One region of the Bradyrhizobium sp. 153 genome, then DNA from elsewhere that is predicted to be linked to it. Evidence: predicted binding sites of a transcription regulator. Region 1 holds the regulator's gene; the other holds the start of a gene.
The links. The regulator PhoB, encoded in region 1, activates phosphate uptake and scavenging genes when phosphate is short. The targets are predictions, from matches to a motif close to TGTCATNNANCTGTCAT.
Positions count from the first base shown of each region.

Region 2: a site for PhoB is predicted at 2,275-2,291, ahead of IVA91_RS05935 (YbhN family protein). Genes of this name have one in related genera too.

Region 1 is NZ_JADPKH010000037.1:262,025-266,219, reverse strand. It holds gene IVA91_RS11005 (GcrA family cell cycle regulator) at 464-976, shown strand; gene phoB (phosphate regulon transcriptional regulator PhoB) at 1,237-1,944, opposite strand; gene phoU (phosphate signaling complex protein PhoU) at 1,959-2,675, opposite strand; gene pstB (phosphate ABC transporter ATP-binding protein PstB) at 2,687-3,508, opposite strand; gene pstA (phosphate ABC transporter permease PstA) at 3,505-4,195, opposite strand, start outside.
Region 2 is NZ_JADPKH010000023.1:64,108-68,302, forward strand. It holds gene IVA91_RS05925 (MFS transporter) at 1-1,318, opposite strand, end outside; gene IVA91_RS05930 (ferritin-like domain-containing protein) at 1,530-2,036, opposite strand; gene IVA91_RS05935 (YbhN family protein) at 2,465-3,547, shown strand; gene IVA91_RS05940 (hypothetical protein) at 3,627-4,195, shown strand, end outside.

The DNA.
Region 1 (4,195 bases):
TCACTTGGATGTTGCATTTGGACGTTGAGACCTGCCTGGCATGCCTTGCGCAGCGCACCATTGACCGGTCCGGAAAACGAAACGTGCCGCCTTTTAAGGGCGGCACGCGTCACCATCTTATGCCTGGCAAGACGGGTGTCAATGCCGCCCGGAAAGCCTCGCGAAACGCGAAATCCGTAGTCTTGCGGTGCCGATCTTGCGGGGTTTTCACCACGGAACATGTGGAAGCGAGTCGGCGGACTCTTGCGCGGGAGTCACGCCATATTGTAGCGTTTGGACTGTCAGATACGACATCTCGTGCAGCGGTTCTGATCCCAAGAGTCCTCATGTACCGGCGTAAACGTTCGGGCGTCAGTCACGCGCCCGGCGAGCCTTAAGGGATTCTGACGGCACGGGTTTTTCAAGGCTTAAGCATTCGCTGTGAGGCCCCAGGATGGCGGCGCGCAACGAGGGAAAGGGTGCAATGACGGTTTTGACCTGGTCCGACGATCGCGTCGAGCAGCTGAAAAAGCTCTGGGAGGCCGGACTTTCGGCCAGCCAGATCGCGGCCGAGCTCGGCAATGTGACCCGCAATGCCGTGATCGGCAAAGTGCACAGGCTCGGCCTGTCGGGCCGCGCCAAGAGCCCTTCATCGGCAGCGCCGCGGCCGCGCAAGGCGCGGCCCGCGCAGCATATGATGCGGGTGACCCGGCCGATCTCGCGCGGCAACACCGCGCTGGCGCAGGCCTTCGAGGTCGAGGTGGAGGCCGAACCGGTCACCTACGACAACGTGGTGCCGATGAGTCAGCGGCTGTCGCTGCTGGAATTGAACGAGGCGACGTGCCACTGGCCGGTCGGCGATCCCTCCAGCCCGGACTTCTTCTTCTGTGGCGGCAAGGCGCTGTCAGGCCTGCCCTACTGCGCCCAGCACTCGCGCGTCGCCTATCAGCCGGCAGCGGATCGCCGGCGGGCGGCACCGAAGCCGAGCACGCGGTGATTATTTCCTGAGATCGAACCGGCAGCCGTCACGCGGTGACGGCGCAACAAACCCGACGTCGTCCCGGACAAGCGAAGCGCCGGACCGGGACCGATAGCCACCGCAAGCCGTGGTTACGGGGACTCGGAGTTACCTTTTCGCGCAACAACCACGTCCTGTGGCTATGCGTCCGGATCGGCGCTTCGCTCCGGACAACGCTGCGCGTTGCCGGGAGCTACGCTTGTCCGGGACGACGACCGAGCTTGGTGACGCAGTTGGGCCTACGTCTGCTCCGCCTTTGCAAACCGATCATCCAGCGCATAACCCGCGCCGCGGACGGTGCGGATCGGGTCCTGCTCGCGGCCGAGATTGAGCAGCTTGCGCAGGCGGCCGATATGGACGTCGACGGTGCGCTCGTCGATGTAGATGTCGCGGCCCCAGACGCTGTCGAGCAGCTGCTCGCGCGAGAACACGCGGCCGGGATGCTCCAGGAAGAACTCCAGCAGGCGATATTCGGTCGGGCCGAGATCGATCGGCCGGCCCGAGCGCGCGACGCGGCGCTTGTCGCGATCGAGCTCGATGTCGCCATAGGCGAGCACGGTGGCGAGCCGCTCGGGGCTTGCGCGCCGCAGAAGGCCCTTCACGCGCGCGAGCAGCTCCGGCACCGAGAACGGCTTGACGATGTAGTCATCGGCGCCGGTCGCAAGACCCCGCACCCGCTCGCTTTCCTCGCCGCGCGCGGTCAGCATGATGATCGGGAGCTGCTTGGTCTCGGGACGGGTGCGCAGCCGCCGACACAACTCGATGCCGGACAGTCCCGGCAGCATCCAGTCGAGCACGATCAGATCGGGGATGTGTTCCTTGAGGCGGGTGTCGGCGTCGTCGCCGCGCATTACCGTCTCCACGTCATAGCCGTCGCCTTCGAGGTTGTAACGGAGAAGCTCGGTGAGAGCTTCCTCGTCCTCAACCACCATAATGCGTGCGCCCATGTTGTCGTCGCTCCCTAGGTATTCGGTACCGTCGTGGCGAAGGTCGTCATGTCGCCCTTCGGCCGCTTGTCGGTGATCGCCTGCCCCTCGATCATGTAGAACACGGTCTCGGCGATGTTGGTGGCGTGATCACCGATGCGCTCGATGTTCTTGGCGCAAAACATCAGATGGATGCAGAACGAGATGTTGCGCGGATCCTCCATCATATAGGTGAGGAGCTCGCGGAACAGAGAGGTGCAGATGGCGTCCACTTCCTCGTCGCCCTTCCACACCGCCATCGCCGCCGGCAAATCGTGCGCGGCATAGGCATCCAGCACCGACTTGACCTGCTGCTGCACGAGGTCGGTCATGTGCTCCAGGCCGCGGAACAGTTTCAGCGGATGGAAGTCCGTCTCCAGCGCCGCAACGCGCTTGCCCATGTTCTTGGCGAGGTCGCCGATGCGCTCGAGATCGGTGGCAACGCGCATGGCGCCGACGATCTCGCGTAAATCCACCGCCATCGGCTGGCGGCGGGCGATGGTGAGCACGGCGCGCTCCTCGATGCGCTTCTGAAGCGCGTCGAGCTCGGCATCGGTGGTGACGACGCGCTGGCCGAGCGCGACGTCGCGGCGGATCAGCGCGTCGACGGAATCGACGATCATGCGCTCGGCGATGCCGCCCATCTCGGCGACGAGGCGAGTGAGCTCCTGGAGGTCGGTATCGAAGGCCTTTGCGGTATGTTCAGTACCCATGTCCCGTCTCCTCAGCCGAACCGGCCGGTGATGTAATCCTGCGTACGCCGGTCGCTCGGCGACGTGAAGATCTTGCTGGTGTCGTCGAACTCGATCAGCTCGCCGAGATACATGAAGGCGGTTTTATCAGAGACGCGCGCCGCCTGCTGCATGTTGTGGGTGACGATCGCGATCGTGTAGTTCTCGGACAATTCCTGGATCAGCTCCTCGACCTTGGCGGTCGAGATCGGGTCGAGCGCCGAGCAGGGCTCATCGAACAAGATCACTTCGGGCCGCACCGCGACCGTGCGGGCGATGCAGAGGCGCTGCTGCTGGCCGCCGGAGAGCGACAAGCCGGACGCGTTGAGCTTATCCTTGACCTCGTTCCACAGCGCGCCGCCGCGCAGCGCCTTCTCGACGCGGTCGTCCATCTCGGACTTCGAGATCTTCTCGTAGAGGCGGATGCCGAAGGCGATGTTCTCGTAGATCGTCATCGGGAACGGCGTCGGTTTCTGGAACACCATGCCGACCCGGGCGCGCAGCAGGTTGAGGTCCAGCTTGGGATCGAGGATATTGGTCTGGTCGAGCAACAGCTGGCCGGTGGCGCGCTGGCCCGGATAGAGATCGTACATCCGGTTGAAGATGCGCAGCAGGGTCGACTTGCCGCAGCCCGACGGGCCGATGAAGGCCGTGACGCGGTTGGTGCCGAGGGCCAGATTGATGTTCTTCAGCGCGTGGTGCTCACCGTAGTAGAAATTGAGGTTGCGCGCGGTGACCTTGGCAGGCGCCTCGGGTAGCGGCTGTGAGCCGGGATGAACGGTCGGCGCACTTACGGAAACAGACATTTCACTCATTTTGCAGTCCTCTCGGCGCCAAGGATGCGCGCGCCAATGTTCAGGGCAAGCACGGTCAGGGTGATGAGCAGCGCCCCACTCCAGGCGAGCTGCTTCCAATAGGCGTAGGGGCTCTGCACGAAGTTGTTGATGGTGACAGGCAGGTTGGCCATCGTCTTGTCGAGGCCGAGGCTGAAGAACTGGTTCGACAGCGCCGTGAACAGCAGCGGCGCGGTCTCGCCGGCGACGCGCGCAGTCGCCAGCAGCACGCCGGTGATCAGGCCGGAGCGCGCGGCACGATAGGCGATCCGTTTGATCACCAGCGAGCGCGGCAGGCCGAGCGCGCTGGCAGCCTCACGCAGCGGGTTCGGCACCAGCAGCAACATGTCTTCGGTGGTGCGCACCACGACCGGGATCACGATCACGGCGAGCGCCAGCGCGCCGGCGATCGCCGAGAAGCCGCGCATCGGCACCACCACCGCGCCGTAGATGAACAGGCCGATGATGATCGAAGGCGCCGAGAGCAGGATGTCGTTGATGAAGCGGATCACCGAGGTCAGCTTGTCGTTGCGGCCGTACTCGGCGAGATAGGTGCCGGCGAACAGGCCGAGCGGCGCGCCGATGCCGACGCCGATCACGGTCATGATCAGCGAGCCGACGATGGCGTTGAGCAGGCCGCCCTCGTTCGATCCGGGCGGGGGCGTGTTC
Region 2 (4,195 bases), on a different contig from region 1:
TGAACGCACGGTCAGACGCCACCAGCGAACCGAACAGAGCAACGCCGAGCACACTGCCGGTCTGCCGCGTCGCGTTCAGGACGCCGGCCGCGATGCCGGAACGCGCCTTCTCGACGCTGCCGAGCAGCGTTGACGTCAGCGGCGGCACCAGTAGGCCGAGCCCGCCGCTGATCGCGATCGTCTGCGCGCAGATCGCCCAATAGCTGGTCCCGGCTTCGATCCAGAGCAGGCCGAGACAGCCGATTGCCGAGATGCAGGCGCCGAGGACGATGGTCGGGCACGGGCCGATGCGCTCGGCCAGGCGCGGCGCCAGCAGATTGACCGGCAGAACCGCCGCCATCATCGGCACGAAGGCAAGCCCGGTCCACCATGCCGACAGCCCGTTGATCCTCTGGAAATACAGGCTGAGCACGAAGATCAGGCCGTAGATCGCGATGTTCACCAGCAGTCCCACGAACGAGGTCAGCGTGAACAGCCGCTGGCCGAACAATGACAGCGGCAGCATCGGCTGCGCCGCCCGGCTCTCACGCCAGACAAAGAGCACGGCGAGAATGATGGCTCCGACAAAGGCTGCGATCACGGCCGGATGGTCCCAGCCGAGCGCCCCGCCTTCGATGATTGCTCCGGCAAGCGCGCCCAGCGCACCGATCGCGGCCAGCTGGCCAGGCAGATCGATCTCGCGCGAGCGCGCCCGCGTGGCCTCGCTGGCATAACGCCAGCTCAGCCACAGGCCCGCGAGCCCGATCGGCAGATTGACCAGGAAGATCGCGCGCCAGCCGACCAGCGTGATCAACGCGCCCCCGACAAGGGGGCCGGCGGTGAGTGCAAGGCTTGCTCCGGCGGCCCAGACCGCGACGGCGCGGCCGCGCTCGCGGTCGTCCGCATAGGCATGATTGAGCAGGGCAAGAGAATTCGGCACCAGGATCGCCGCCGCAAGGCCCTGAACCAGCCGTGCTGCGATCAGCACGACCGCATTGGGCGACAGCGCACAGGCGAGCGAGGCCGCGGTGAAGATGGCGAACCCCGCCATGAAGACGCGCTTGGCGCCGATCCGGTCACCCAGCGCACCGGCCGTGAGGATGAAGGCGGCAAACGCGATGGTGTAGGCGCTGACCACCCATTGCAGCTCGGCGACCCCGCCGCCGAGCGCCCTGCCCATTGCATCGAGCGCGGTGTTGACGATGGTCACGTCGAGCTGCACCACGCCATAGCCGAGGCTCATGGCGGCAAGGGTGAGGGAGGTTGCAAGATGCGAGCGGGCCCGCGGCGCAGCACTCGCGTTGTCTAAGGTTCGGTGTTTGATAATGTTTGCTCGCATGCTGCCACCTCGCTTGCAGCCCCATGCGAAATATACCCATCCGGCGTGCCGTCATGTTTCGACAATGGCCGAATGATGGATGTGGCTGTGCCCGGCCGCCACCCATAAAGTGCATCGCCCGTCTTGTGCGCAGTGGCGCACTGGGATGACGCCGGAAATAAGACGCCGCGCGGACCATCGCGCGGCGTCGTCGTCTTAGCTCCGTCTTGCCTCAGCTTGCCGCGCGCAGATTCACCTTGCTCTCGGCGAGCGTCGTCAGCTTCTTGTCGGTCGCCTTCTCCTCCTCAAGCGTCTTGGCGAGCACCGCCGCGCAATCATTGCGGCCGAGCTGCTTGGCCCAGGCGATCAGGCTGCCGTAGCGGGCGATCTCGTAATGCTCAGCGGCTTGGGCCGCATTGATCAGCGCCGCGTCGAGCACGGCCTTGTCGGCAACTTCGCCCGCCGTCTCGTCGGCTTCCTCGATGATGCCGTCGATCGCCGGGCAGTCGATCGCCTTCACGGCGACGCCGTGCATCTTGAACACTTCCTCGAGACGCGCCACGTGCTGCTTGGTTTCTTCAAGGTGCGTCAAAAAGCCCTGTTTCAGCTGCGGATCGGTGGCCTTGCTGGCCATTTTCGGCAGCGCCTTGGTGAGCTGCTGCTCGGCGTAATAGACATCCTGGAGCTGGTGCACGAACAGGTCGTTCATGGTTTTGATGTCTTTTGTGAACAGTCCCATCGTTCCGGTCCTCTCGGTTCGGGAACACGACGGGCATCGGCCTGCAAGAAAGGCCGCCTGTTCCGCCATGTCCGGTTGCTGATGGGGCCTAACGAGCACGCGGCACCGACGTTCCAAAACACCCGCCGCTTGCGCTGGAACAATGCCGACGGCGCCAGGATTTGAAACCATCCTCCTTAAACACGAATGCGCTTTCCGAACCGCACGTCACGACTCATATGCTTAACGCGCGTCGGATGTGAACCACATATGACAAAAGTGGCTGGTCCAACGCAGAACCTATTGTTGTCAAGGGCTGCACAAGCCGCTGTTTTTGCCTTAAATGAGCTGGATCATGCCAAGCGATCGACGCCTGCCCTTTGGCCGTCATCGTACCCGCACTGGCCAATGCCTGGCCGGATCGGTCTTGCCCCCCGCCGGGAGGATGAATGCACGGACTGCTGCCCGCGCTGAAACGCGGCTTCAATAGATGGATTGGCTGGCGACGGCTCGGCATTGCCGCGAGCGTCTTCATCATTGCCTTCGCAATCACCACGCTGGTGCGGACCCTCAAGGGCATCGATACCGGAGTTATCTTGACGGCGTTGACCGAGATTCCTCGCGGGAATATCGGGCTGGCGGCGATCTGCGTCTTCTTTGCGTTCTGCACGCTGACCTTCTACGACTTTTTCGCGCTGCGAACGATCGGCAAGAAGCACGTGCCTTATCGCATCGCGGCGCTCTCCAGCTTCACGTCCTATTCGATCGGCCACAACATCGGCGCTACCGTCTTCACCGGCGGAGCGATCCGCTTCCGGATCTATTCGGATTACGGGCTGAACGCGATCGACGTCGCCAAAATCTGCTTCCTGTCGGGCCTGACCTTCTGGCTCGGTAACATCTTCGTGCTCTCGATCGGCATGGCCATCCATCCGGGTGCGGCGTCGTCGATGGATCAGCTGCCGTCGTCGATCAACCGGTTGATCGCGCTCGGCGGCCTCGCCTCGATCGGCGCTTATCTGGTCTGGCTCTGCATGGGTGAGAAGCGGCGCGAGCTCGGCCAGAAGGGCTGGAAGGTGGTGCTGCCCTCGGCGCCCCTGACGCTGGTGCAGATCCTGATCGGCGTGATCGATCTCGGCTTCTGCGCTACGGCGATGTACCTGCTGATGCCGGCCAATCCACCGATCGACTTCATGTCGCTCGCCGTTGTGTTCATCCTGGCAACGCTGCTCGGCTTTGCCAGCCATGCGCCGGGCTCGATCGGCGTATTCGATGCCGCCATGCTGGTGGCGCTCCCCGAATTCGGCCGCGAGGAGCTTCTGGCGACGCTGCTGGTGTTCCGCATCCTCTATTTCGTGATCCCGTTCGGCCTCGCCATCTCCATCATGGGCACGCGCGAGCTCTGGATGAACGTGGTCGCGCCGTGGCAGGAGCGGCGGCGGCTGGCGGAGGCCTGCACCCAGGCCAACCTGCCCAAGCAGGTGGCCGCGATGGAGCGCGAGCGTGCGCTGCGGCAGGCCGGCAAGCGGTAGGCCACTCAGACAAAGGTTGCGGGCGGGGCAGCTATCCCCTCTTATTTCCGCCTCAACTTTGCCGTTGAACACGCGGGCCATGATCCCACCCTTCTTTCGCACCCTCTCCGCAGGCGCCCTGCTGCTTGCCGGGATTCTGACCGCTTTGCCGCTCGAGCGCGCTGCCGCTCAGGACGCCGGCGCCATGCAGATCAGCTGGGAGGTGCGCAACCGCTTCCGCCTGTTCCGCGAAGAGCGCGATTTCCTGCTCCATGTCGAGAATGCGCGCAACCGCAGCATCCTGGCCGCCGAGCAGTCGCTGGAGCTCCAGAGCGAGGGCCGCGGCTGGGCCCGCAACATGGTCAACCGGCTCTGCATCGACCTCCAGGGCCGGGTCAACCAGCCCTGCACCCGCGACAACGTCAAGGAGAACTACATCACCCCGATCGATCATCCCGTCACTGTGCGCCTCCTCGGCGCAGTGCCGGTCGGCGCCACCTGCGCCTGGTCGTTCGATGACGGCGACGGGCCGCAAGCGTCGACCTTCGATTGCGCCGAGCCGGTCAATTTGCGCGTCCGTTACGGCAAGCAGACGGTCGCGACCGTCGACGTCTCCTCCGGCTCCGATCCGACCCAGCGGGTCCAGGCTGAGATCCAGGTTCGCGACAT